Regions from separate parts of the Pantoea sp. UBA4549 genome, predicted to be linked through region 1. Evidence: predicted binding sites of a transcription regulator. Region 1 holds the regulator's gene; each other region holds the start of a gene.
The links. The regulator PurR, encoded in region 1, represses purine synthesis genes. The targets are predictions, from matches to a motif close to CANGCAAACGTTTGCNTG.
Positions count from the first base shown of each region.

Region 1 (3,129 bases):
TCAGCAGCTGGCCAACGGCTGGCGCGGCCAGCTCAGTATTGCCGTAGACTGCATTGTTAAGCCGCAGCGCACGCGCCAGCTGGTTAAAGATTTCTATCGCCATTTTCCCGATATGGAGCTGATCATCAGCTATGAGGTGTTCAACGGCGTATGGGATGCGCTCGCCGACGGCCGGGTTGACGTGGCCATTGGCGCCACGCAGGCGATCCCGGTCGGCGGGCGCTTTGCTTTTCAGGATATGGGTGCCCTTAACTGGCGCTGCGTGGTCAGTCCGGATCATCCGCTGGCGCAGAGCGCGCATCCTGATGAAGAGGCGCTGCGCGCATGGCCGTCGCTGGTGCTGGAGGATACGTCGCGCGCACTCCCGCGTCGTATGACATGGACGCTGGATAATCAGCGCCGGCTGGTGGTGCCGGAGTGGGAAACCGGGATCGACTGCCTGCAAGCTGGCCTGTGCGTGGGGATGATCCCGGGACATCTGGCGCGACCGCTACTGGATAGCGGCGCGCTGGCAGAACTGATCCTGCCGCAGCCTTTTCCGGACAGCCCCTGCTGCGTCAGCTGGGCCGGGCAGCGGGCATCACCGGCACTGACGTGGCTGCTGGCTTACCTGGGTGATGCTGAGACGCTAAACCATGAGTGGCTCAGCGAACGCCGCGCTTAGCGGCGATAGTCGCGAAACGGACCGTCCCCGACAGAGCGACGCTCAATCAGACTGGGCTGAACTTCAATCGTTTGCGGCTCTTCGCGTTTGCTGGTGATGCGATCCAGCAGCATCTCCAGCGCTTTCTCGCCCAGCTGCGCTTTAGGCTGATGCACCGTCGTCAGCGCCGGCGTAAAGTAGCGGGCATTGCGCACATTGTCATAGCCGATCACCGAAATATCCTGCGGAACGCGCAGGCCCATCTCATCGGCGGCGCAGATCGCGCCCATTGCCATGATATCGCCGCCGCAGAACACAGCGGTAGGGCGCTGCTTCTGGCTCAGGATCTGCTGCATCGCCTGATAACCCGATTCAGGCTCAAAATCGCCCTGTACGATCCACTCGGCACGCACCGTGATACCCGCTTCATGCATCGCCTGTAAAAAGCCGGCGTGCCGTCCGCCGCCGGTATTACGCTCCAGCTGACCCGGAATCGCGCCAATATCGCGATGACCACGCTCGATCAGGTAACGACCGGCCAGATAGCCGCCCTGGAATGCGTTATCCTGTACGGTATCAGTAAAATCACCGCGTGAAGCGCCCCAGTCCATCACCACCATCGGGATATTACGATTCTCTTCCAGCATCTGAAGCAGATCGTCCGGATACTCAGAGCACATCACCAGCAGGCCATCGACCCGTTTTTGCGCCATCATCGACAGATAGGCGCGCTGCTTTTGTAAGTCGTTATGCGCATTGCCCAGTATCAGCGTATAGCCCTGAGCGAAGCAGTGATTCTCAATTGCTTCAATAATTTCAGCAAAGTAGGGGGCTTCACTGGAGGTTGCCAGCAGACCCAGCGTCTTAGTGTGATTGACCTTCAGGCTGCGGGCGACAGCGCTGGGAGAATAGTGCAGCGCTTTAATTGCTTCCCACACGGCATTACGCGTCTCTTCAGCGACAAAGCGCGTTTTATTGATGACGTGCGAAACCGTGGTCGTTGATACGCCAGCGCGTTTTGCCACATCTTTAATTGTTGCCATGAAAATGGACCTCTTAAACCTATCGCAACTTTATGATAAGTATAGTGTTAAACGTTTGCGTCTGCGCAGGGTTTTCTGCCCGATTTCAGCATAAAAATGGCTGATTTAAGGCGAGTAATTAACCGTGGCAGATAATGACAGCAGCGTGCGCAAAAGGTGTTGCGCAACGAAAGGCGGCGATTCTAGCAAGGTGAGGGTCATAAAACGAGATGTTTACCTGCGGCCAGGCGAAAATAATTCTATTCCGGCGATAGATACGAAAGCGTGTGGTGCAGGCAGAAAGCGGCAACGGAGACTTCAGGCGCAGTGCGGCTGCTGATAACTGCCGTGACCTTGCGGCTGTGCCGGCGTGAAGCGCGAATGCGTTACGCCGTGCGGTTCTGCGTGTTGCGCAACCGTTAGCGAATGGTTTTAGGGGTCATCATACGGCGTGCGCCAACATAATGTTTCTGCCAGTAATCTTCACCCAGCGCGCTGATCTGAATATCCTTGCCGGTGCGCGGCGACTGAATGAATTTGCCGTTACCCAGATAAACGCCAACATGATCGGCGGTCCCGCGATTATTGATGCGGAAAAACACCAGATCGCCTTTCTCCAGCATTTCACGCTTGATGGGGGCAGCGTCGCGCAGATGATACATTTCATTAGCCGTACGCGGCAGTTTAAAACGAACCAGATCTTTATAGGCGTACCAGACCAGACCACTGCAGTCGAATCCGGTAAGCGGAGAGGTGCCACCCCACTGATAAGGTTTGCCCAGCTGGCCCATGAGCTTAGTCATGGCGGTTTCACGTGCTTTCTGATAGCGCAGGCGGTGAGATTTACTGAGCCTGACACCGGTCAGCGTATCGGTGGTCTCTTCTGCTGCCACTGTTTTCCGGCTGGTACGCTGATGACCATATTTTTTACCGGCAGAGGGTGCAGCCCCTTTTTTGCGGGCGGTGCGTGTAGTGGCAGAAGGCTCTGCGGGGAGGTTTTTTTTGGTTTTAACTTTTTGTACAGGCGTGACGCGTGTTTTTTTAGCCGACGTTTTAACCGGGCGTCGTTTGCGGCGCTCATCATCGCGCGCGCTCTTTTTCTCCGCTTTCTGCAGGCTGGCGTTAACCGGCTTGTGCGGTGAAGCAGCGGCCACGTTAAAAAACAGCTGAGCAAAAGCCAGTATGAAAAGCGTAATCAGTAAACGCATAGTCCGGTTACAGGTTCGGCAGACTGCAGAAGCAGACCGCGGCAATATTAGAAAATTCTGATCAGCGATCAGCGCCGGATTGATTCTAATCCACTTTTTTTACAAAAGGTAAGGTCTTTTTTATTAAATAGCTCATAGTAGTGGCTGTGTAGCAAAAATGAGCAGTTTCAGGTGTTTAACACAGCAGGTTTATTGCTAATCGTGTATTAATACACACTTCGTCATACGCCTGGGGCAACAAACTTAACAAACATGG
Region 1 covers NZ_DGLH01000009.1:567,460-570,588, reverse strand. The annotation lists gene punR (DNA-binding transcriptional activator PunR) at 1-664, shown strand, start outside; gene purR (HTH-type transcriptional repressor PurR) at 661-1,686, opposite strand; gene B3041_RS09345 (C40 family peptidase) at 2,085-2,873, opposite strand.

Region 2 (3,129 bases), on a different contig from region 1:
CCGCCGGTGCCTTGAGCAAAGCAGAGCGCGTGACGCCGTTAGGGAAGTAGCGGGCGGCAAAATCGGGCGAGGCGCAAAACAGATAGTCGAGCGCCCCCAGCTGATCAACCAGGCAGCTTGGCAGCGGCTGCGGCTGGATACTCACGGCGCCTACCACTTCGCCACGACGCAGCCGTTCCTGCGTGCGCGTTTCATCTTCCACCTGCAGATTCAGCCGTACCGGTGAGTCCGCCAGCACATCTTTCAGTGCCGGCAACAGCCAGGTCGCAAGACTGTCGGCGTTAACCGCCAGCGAGAGCAGCAGCGGCGTGGTCCCGCTTTGATCGTCACCCAGCCACTCCTCTTCCAGCAACTCAACCTGATGCAGCAGCGCCAGCAGCTTCTGCCCCTGTTCAGTGGGGCGGGGCGGAACAGTGCGTACCAGCAGCGGCTGACCAAACAGGTTTTCCAGCTGCTTGATACGCTGCGATACGGCTGACTGGGTAATACAAAGCTTCTGTGCAGCGCGCTCAAAGCCGCGCTCACGAATAACTGCATCCAGCGCCTGAAGCGTGCGGTAATCCGGGCGTTTCATTATGGTTCTCTCTCGTTCAGGGTGGAAAGTACTATGCCACAAAATGGCCGCACTGTGCGGCAGCTGTATTTTTGCGGACTGGCTTCCAAAGGTATAAATCGGTGGCGCGTGAGTCGCGCACTTTTACAGCGCGTTGTTTTATACTACGCGCACTTTGATGTCGCACAGGTTTTAAACATACCATGACCCAGGATGAACTGAAAAAAGCGGTAGGGTGGGCGGCGCTGCAGTATGTGCAGCCAGGCACCATTGTTGGCGTAGGCACCGGATCAACGGCCGCGCATTTTATCGACGCGCTGGCCACCATGAAGCACCAGATTGAGGGGGCGGTCTCCAGTTCTGAAGCCTCCACCCTGAAGCTGAAATCGCTGGGCATACCGGTTTTCGATCTTAACGACGTGGATGATATTGCGGTCTATGTCGATGGTGCCGATGAGATCAACCCGCATATGCAGATGATCAAAGGCGGTGGCGCAGCGCTGACGCGCGAGAAGATTGTGGCAGCGGTCGCGCAAAAGTTTGTCTGTATCGCGGATGCGTCCAAAGAGGTTGATATTCTTGGCCGTTTCCCGCTGCCGGTTGAGGTGATCCCGATGGCGCGAGCATATGTCGCGCGCGAGCTGGTGAAGCTTGGCGGCCAGCCAGAGTATCGGCAGCAGGTGGTGACCGATAATGGCAACATCATTCTCGACGTGCACAACCTGCAGATCCTCGATCCCGTCACCATGGAGAAAAACATTAATGCGCTGGCGGGCGTGGTCACGGTGGGTCTGTTTGCCACCCGGGGCGCTGATGTCGCGCTGATTGGCACACCGGATGGCGTCAAAACTATTCTCAAATGATCTCTCCGGCGCGCCTGACGCGCCGTTTTTTACCCGGCTAATTCTGCTTTTCTTTACCGGCCTGAATTTAGTGACTTATGTCACAAACAGGGCATGGAGAGCCGATTCCTGCTCTCTGCTTCCGGCATCCTGCGATTTTGTATGGATTTGTGCTGCCCGAAAGCCGGAGCGTGCTGCTGCAGTCGCAATCGTTTGTATTGCCGCATTGCCAGAATTTGTTATTTTGGCAGAAGGTAATCTTATGGCACTCCACGTTGAATTCTGAATAGGGTCGGGAAATGGCAAAGGTATCACTGGATAAAGACAAAATTAAATTTCTGCTGGTGGAGGGCGTGCATCAGAGCGCGCTGGAAAATCTTCGCGCGGCAGGCTATACCAACATCGAGTTTCACAAAGGGGCGCTGGATGCAGAATCGCTGAAAGCCTCAATCCGTGATGCGCACTTTATCGGTATCCGCTCCCGCACCCAGCTTACGGAAGAGATTTTCGCCGCAGCAGAGAAGCTGGTAGCGGTTGGCTGCTTCTGCATCGGCACCAATCAGGTCGATCTTAACGCCGCTGCGCAGCGCGGTATTCCGGTATTTAACGCACCTTTCTCTAATACCCGCTCCGTAGCTGAGCTGGTGATCGGGGAGATGCTGCTGATGCTGCGCGGCATTCCGGAAGCGAACGCCAAGGCGCACCGCGGTATCTGGAACAAAGTGGCAACCGGCTCCTATGAAGCGCGCGGCAAAAAGCTGGGCATCATTGGCTATGGGCATATCGGCATGCAGCTTGGCGTGCTGGCGGAAGGCCTGGGGATGCACGTTTTCTTTTACGATATTGAAAACAAGCTGCCGCTGGGGAACGCTACGCAGGTGCGTCACCTGTCAGATCTGCTCAATATGAGTGATGTGGTGAGCCTGCATGTGCCGGAGACCGCCTCAACCCAGAACATGATTAGCACAGAAGAGCTGGCACTGATGAAGCCGGGCGCGCTGCTGATCAACGCTGCTCGCGGCACCGTCATTGATATCCCGGCGCTGTGTCATGCGCTCTCCAGCAAACATCTGGCGGGTGCAGCCATTGACGTCTTCCCGACTGAACCGGCAACCAACAGCGATCCGTTCAATTCACCGCTGTGCGAGTTTGATAACGTTATTCTGACGCCGCACATTGGCGGTTCCACGCAGGAAGCGCAGGAGAATATCGGCCTGGAAGTATCAGGTAAGCTGGCAAAATACTCTGATAACGGCTCAACGCTCTCTGCGGTTAATTTTCCGGAGGTGTCGCTGCCAATGCACGGCGCCAGCGCCAGTCGTCTGCTGCACATTCACGAAAACCGTCCGGGTATTCTCACTGCGATTAACCAGATTTTCGCTGAGCAGAATATTAATATCGCGGCCCAGTTCCTGCAGACCTCGCCTCAGCTCGGCTACGTAGTAATTGATATCGACGCCGAAAAAGATGTTGCGGATAAAGCGCTGCAGCTGATGCGTGCGATTCCGGGCACGATGCGCGCCCGTCTGCTCTACTGATAAGTGACGGGCAGGCGCCCGTCAGAACGACGCATCCCACTGCCACAGTTTTGCCGGCGTGAGCACGGCCGGTAGCGGGATGTCCCATGCGGCTGCCGGCAGCGCCTCAACGCGCTGGCAGTCGTGAGCAATGCCTATCGGCAGGCAGCCATGGCGCTGCCAGTTCTGCAGCGTGCGGTCATAAAAGCCGCCGCCC
Region 2 covers NZ_DGLH01000003.1:67,082-70,210, forward strand. The annotation lists gene B3041_RS00850 (LysR family transcriptional regulator ArgP) at 1-574, opposite strand, end outside; gene rpiA (ribose-5-phosphate isomerase RpiA) at 757-1,416, shown strand; gene serA (phosphoglycerate dehydrogenase) at 1,695-2,933, shown strand; gene B3041_RS00865 (5-formyltetrahydrofolate cyclo-ligase) at 2,955-3,129, opposite strand, start outside.
Region 2: the regulator PurR is predicted to act here: its motif matches at 1,598-1,615, upstream of serA (phosphoglycerate dehydrogenase).

Region 3 (3,129 bases), 540 kb from region 1:
GCGGAGAGGCGTGCTGGCAGCCGGCATGGCAGCTTGATGCCAGCGATATTGTCGGCAGCGTGGGGGCCGGGGACGCTTTCTGCGCCGGCGTGCTGTACGCCAGCCACGAGGGCTATACGCTGTCAGCCACCCTGCAGCTGGCGCACACCTGCGCCTGCTTTAACCTGCGCGCGGCGAATGCGCTGGATGGTATCCGGCCGTTACCGGAAATGCAGCGCTGGATGGATCAGGCGATCTGCGACACGGGCGCCGCCGGACGCACTACGTCGGCTGAAAACACATAGCCGAGGCCGCGAATGGTGCGGATAAGGTTTGGCTGATGCGGGTTCGCTTCGATTTTACGCCGCAGCCGCATGATCAGCACGTCGATAGTGCGGTCAAAGACATCCAGCGTTTCGCTGTGCGTCAGCTCCAGCAGCTGGTCGCGCGTTAACACTTTGCGGGCATGGGCAACCAGCGCACGCAGCAGCGTATATTCTCCCTGCGTCAGCGGCACGCTTTCACGCTGCGGATTCAGCAGCTGGCAGCGCATCTCATCCAGCTGCCAGCCGTTGAACTGCCAGCCTGCAGGGGGGACGCTCTCCGGTTCCCCGTGCCTGCCGCTGCGGCGCAGCGCGGCGCGCGCTCTGGCCACCACCACACGCGGATTGAACGGCTTAGCGATATAGTCATCGGCACCCATTTCGAGGCCAACCACCATCTCGGCCTCCGATCCCATACCGGTCAGCATGATCACCAGCACGCCCGGATGTTCTCGCTGGATCTGCTGCAGAACCAGCAGCCCGTTAGTATCCGGCAGCATCATATCGAGCATCACCAGCGAAATGTCCGGGTGCAGCGTCAGCAGCGCCTGGACATCGCGCCCGAGGTGGCAGCGATAGACGGCAGAAACATGCTCACTTAAGACATCGTGCAGCAGTTCGCAGATGGCACGATCATCGTCAACGATCAGTATCGCGGGCTTCATGGCGCGGCCTCGTTATCATGCAGAGAGTAGAGGCACTATAACCTGCTGTTTTTGACCTGCTGAATCGTGCAGCAGAAACGTGAGCGATATCGCCAGGCAGAACGCGAAAGCGTGCGGCACCGCAAAATTATTGCGCACAGCGTGGCATGAAGGAAAACGATTGCGCAGCAGCGGGGCAATGCACCATAATCGCGCTTCTTTCTGGTTCAGACTTTTCTTAACCGGATGCGTATCTGAAAACGTAAACGATTGCGCAGAGGATGGCACAGCAATTGCTATCAGGACAGGGGAAAGCGGAGGGGGCAACCTTACGTCCGGCAGACTCGCTTTCAGCAAAAAACAATCAGCTGTTAACCACGTTGGCCAGTGAGAACGCGCAGCCGCTGCGTCTCCGTTCATGAGAGAGAATGATGTTAGAGAAACTGTTTAAGCTTAAGGCGCACAACACCACCGTGCGCACGGAGATCGTGGCGGGGATCACCACCTTCCTCGCAATGGCCTATATCCTGTTTGTTAACCCCGCGATTCTGGGCGCGACCGGCATGGATAAAGGGGCGGTGTTCGTGGCGACCTGTCTCGCGGCAGCAATCGGCTCAATTCTGATGGGACTGATTGCTAACTATCCGATTGCGCTGGCCCCCGGCATGGGGCTGAACGCGTTTTTCACTTACACCGTTGTGCTGCATATGGGTTACACCTGGCAGATTGCGCTGGGCGCAGTGTTTCTTTCGGCAGTGATCTTCTTTGCCCTCTCCATCTTTAAAATTCGTGAGTGGATTATCGCCAGCATCCCGCTGCCGCTGCGGGCCGGCATTGCCGCCGGTATCGGTCTGTTTCTGGCGCTGATCGCGCTGGAAGGTGCCGGCATTGTGGTGGATAACCCGGCGACGCTGGTCGGGCTGGGCGATCTGACCAAACCGGGGCCGCTGCTGGCGCTGCTCGGCTTTTTTATCATCGTGGTACTGGAAGCGCGCCGCGTGACCGGCGCGGTGCTGATCGGTATTCTGGTGGTGACCTTTATCTCTATGGGCATCGGCCTGACGCCGTTTGGCGGCGTCTTCTCCGCACCGCCTTCGATTGCGCCTACCTTTATGCAGCTCGACATCGCCGGCGCCTTCAATGTGGGGCTGGTAAGCGTAATTTTTGCCTTTCTGTTTGTTGATGTGTTTGATAACACGGGCACGCTGCTGGGCGTGACGAAACGCGCAGGCCTGGCGGATGAGCAGGGCAACGTGCCAAAAATGGGACGCGCACTGATCGCTGACAGCGCGGCGGCGCTGTTTGGCTCACTGCTCGGCACTTCAACCACCACCAGCTATGTGGAATCCGCGGCTGGCGTCAGCGCCGGCGGACGCACCGGTCTGACGGCGGTTGTGGTAGCCGTGCTGTTTCTGCTGAGCCTGTTCTTCTCACCGCTGGCGGGCAGCGTGCCGGTCTGGGCCACTGCCCCGGCGCTGCTGTTTGTCGCCGTACTGATGGCGTCCGGCCTGGCGGAAATTGACTGGAAAGATGTGACGACGGCAGCACCGGTAACGGTAACGGCGCTGACCATGCCGCTGACCTACTCCATTGCCAACGGCATCGCCTTTGGTTTCATCACCTGGACCGTCGTTAAGCTGCTGAGCGGTCGCAGCAGGGAGGTCAATAGCGCACTGGTGATCCTCTCACTGCTGTTTGTCATCAAGCTGGGATGGCTCAGCGCCTGATCAAAAAAGGGAAGCCCGCCCGGGCTTCCCTGCTGATGGACGCAGGCTGGTGCGTTACCGGAACGGCGGCTCGTTGAACGTGCGCAGCTTGCGGGAATGCAGCTTATCGCCCTCGGCGCGCAGCAGCTCTACCGCACAAATGCCAATCTGCAGATGTTCAGAAATGGCCCCCTCGTAAAAGCGGTTCGCCTGACCCGGCAGCTTGATCTCACCGTGCAGCGGTTTATCAGAAACGCACAGCAGCGTGCCGTAAGGCACGCGAAAGCGGTAGCCCTGCGCCGCGATAGTCGCACTCTCCATATCCACCGCCACGGCGCGGCTCAGGTTAAAACGCAGCGCGGAAGCGGCGTAGCGCAGCTCCCAGTTGCGATCGTCAGTGGTGACCACCGTACCGGTACGCAGCCGCTGTTTAACCTCTTCACCCGGCATGCCGCTCACTGACTTGGTCGCATCGTA
Region 3 covers NZ_DGLH01000009.1:26,205-29,333, forward strand. The annotation lists gene B3041_RS06770 (carbohydrate kinase family protein) at 1-284, shown strand, start outside; gene B3041_RS06775 (winged helix-turn-helix domain-containing protein) at 227-967, opposite strand; gene B3041_RS06780 (NCS2 family permease) at 1,375-2,673, shown strand; gene B3041_RS06785 (AMP nucleosidase) at 2,728-3,129, opposite strand, start outside.
Region 3: the regulator PurR is predicted to act here: its motif matches at 1,117-1,134, upstream of B3041_RS06780 (NCS2 family permease).

Region 4 (3,129 bases), on a different contig from region 1:
CCATGCAGGAGCGCAGGCCACCCATCTGCTGATGAACGATCTCTTTCAGGCGGCCTTTATAAGCAACGCGGCCTTCAATGCCTTCCGGTACCAGCTTGTCTGCGGCGTTGTCAGTCTGGAAGTAACGGTCAGAAGAGCCTTTGGACATCGCACCGAGCGAGCCCATGCCGCGGTAGGATTTAAAGGCGCGGCCCTGGTAGAGTTCGATCTCGCCCGGAGACTCTTCGGTACCGGCCAGCATGGAGCCCACCATCACAGCGGCTGCGCCTGCGGCGATCGCTTTAGCGATATCGCCGGAGAAGCGGATACCGCCATCAGCCACGACCGGAATACCGGTGCCTTCCAGCGCCGCCACGGCGTCAGAAACAGCGGTGATCTGCGGTACGCCTACGCCGGTCACGATACGGGTGGTACAGATAGAGCCCGGACCGATACCCACTTTCACCGCGCTCACGCCCGCTTCAGCCAGCGCCAGGGCACCGGCACCGGTGGCAACGTTGCCGCCAATGATTTCAAGATCGGGATATTTGGCGCGGGTTTCACGAATGCGCTGCAGCACGCCTTCGGAGTGGCCGTGCGAAGAGTCAATCAGCAGCACGTCAACGCCAGCGGCAACCAGCGCATCCACGCGCTCTTCGTTACCGGCGCCGGCACCCACCGCCGCGCCCACGCGCAGACGGCCCTGCGCATCTTTACAGGCGTTGGGTTTACGTTCAGCTTTCTGGAAATCTTTTACGGTGATCATGCCCAGCAGGTGGAAACTCTCATCCACGACCAGCGCTTTTTCAACGCGCTTTTCGTGCATCTTCTGCAGTACCACTTCACGCGCCTCACCCTCTTTTACCGTGACCAGACGCTCTTTCGGCGTCATGACCGCGGTAACCGGCAGCGTCAGATCGGTCACAAAGCGCACATCGCGACCGGTGATGATCCCCACCAGCTCGTTACCGGCGTTGACGACCGGGTAGCCGGCGAAGCCGTTACGGTCGGTAAGTTCTTTCACTTCCGCCAGCGTCGTGGTCGGCAGCACGGTCTGCGGCTCTGTTACCACGCCACTTTCATGCTTTTTCACCTTACGCACTTCATCAGCCTGACGCTCAATCGACATATTTTTATGAATAAAGCCGAGGCCGCCTTCCTGTGCCAGCGCGATCGCCAGACCCGCTTCGGTCACGGTATCCATCGCAGCAGAGAGCATAGGAATGTTCAGACGGATGTTTTTGGTCAGTTGGGTGCTGAGGTCAGCGGTGTTAGGCAATACAGTGGAGTGAGCGGGAACGAGCAGGACGTCGTCAAATGTGAGGGCTTCTTTCGCGATTCTTAGCATTGCAATATCTCCACCTGGGGGCGTTGAAAACAGATAAAATATTGCCGCGGCATTATACAGGACGAAACCGATTGCCTCTACTGCTTTTTCAGAAAAAGTCTTGATCCTGCGCAGCAGCCCTGTAGTATCGATGAATTAACCCTCTGATTTAAAATTTGATCTTCATCACATGTCGCTACCTGCAACCGCCAATATTTTTACCGTCAGCCGCCTCAACACCACGGTGCGCACGCTGCTGGAAAATGAGATGGGCCTGGTGTGGCTCAGCGCTGAGATCTCTAATTTCACGCAGCCCGCGTCCGGCCACTGGTACTTCACGCTGAAAGATGATGGCGCCCAGGTGCGCTGCGCGATGTTCCGCAACAGCAACCGGCGCGTGACGTTCCGGCCGCAGCACGGGCAGCAGGTGCTGGTGCGGGCCAGCGTCACGCTGTATGAGCCGCGCGGCGACTATCAGTTAATCATTGAAAGCATGCATCCGGCGGGTGAAGGCCTGCTGCAGCAGCAGTTTGAGCAGCTGAAAGCGCAGCTCAGCGCAGAAGGGTTGTTCGATCAGCAGTTCAAACAGCCGCTGCCCGATCCGGCCCGCCAGGTCGGGGTGATCACCTCCGCAACCGGCGCCGCGCTGCATGATGTGCTGCGCGTGCTGCACCGCCGCGATCCCTCACTCCCGGTGGTCATCTACCCCACCGTGGTGCAGGGGGCCGATGCGCCCGCTGCCATCGTGCGCGCTATCGAGCTGGCCAACCAGCGCAACGAATGTGACGTGCTGATTGTCGGCCGCGGCGGCGGCTCGCTGGAAGATCTCTGGTGCTTTAACGATGAACGCGTGGCGCGTGCGATTTTTGCCAGCCGCCTGCCGGTGGTCAGCGCCGTGGGACATGAAACGGATGTCACCATTGCCGATTTTGTCGCGGATTTACGCGCGCCCACGCCCTCTGCCGCCGCTGAGATCGTCAGCCGCAATCAGGTCGAACTGCTGCGCCAGCTGCAGTCACAGCAGCAGCGCATGGAGATGGCGATGGACTACTACCTTGCCGGGCAGCAGCGTTATCTCACCCAGCTTCAGCATCGCCTGCAGCAGCAGCATCCGCAGCTGCGCCTGGCTCGCCAGCAGACCGCCCTGTTTCAGCTGCAGCGTCGCTTAGGCGCCGCCGCCGATCGGCAACTGCGCAGCGCGCAGCGGCAGCAGGATCGGCTGCTGCAGCGGCTCAGTGCGCAGCAGCCGCAGGGACGCATCCTGCGCGCGCAGCAGCAGCTCACGCACTGGCACTACCGGCTGCAGCAGAGCATGACGCAGCAGCTGGGGCAGGATCGCCAGCGCTTTGGCACGCTGATGGCACAGCTGGAGGGCGTCAGCCCGCTGGCGACGCTGGCGCGCGGCTTCAGCGTCACCACCGATACGCAGGGCGAAGTCGTAAAACAGATCGCCCCGCTGCAGCCGGGCGACAGACTGCGCACCCGGCTGCAGGATGGCTGGGTAGAGAGCGAAGTCACTGCCCTCACGCCGCTGAAGCGCCGCCGCACATCCCGCCGATCTGACTAAGCCAGCAGGGAGAGATGCTCTCCCTGCTTTCACGCCCCCCTGCTCTGCCTGACCCCGGTCTATACTCTTTGCATACCCATCACTCAGGGAGTCCGGCATGTCATACAGCGTAATCCCCCCCTATATTCTGCGTAATATCATCGATAACTGTGCAGGGCCGCAACAGGCGTCGGCACGCCGTACGCTTACCCACGTTCAGCAGCTGATGGCGGAGCCGCACCGCGTTGTCGCCCCGGCGGATATTGCCCGGCCAGGC
Region 4 covers NZ_DGLH01000007.1:56,073-59,201, forward strand. The annotation lists gene guaB (IMP dehydrogenase) at 1-1,327, opposite strand, end outside; gene xseA (exodeoxyribonuclease VII large subunit) at 1,497-2,873, shown strand; gene B3041_RS05230 (M4 family metallopeptidase) at 2,971-3,129, shown strand, end outside.
Region 4: the regulator PurR is predicted to act here: its motif matches at 1,388-1,405, upstream of guaB (IMP dehydrogenase).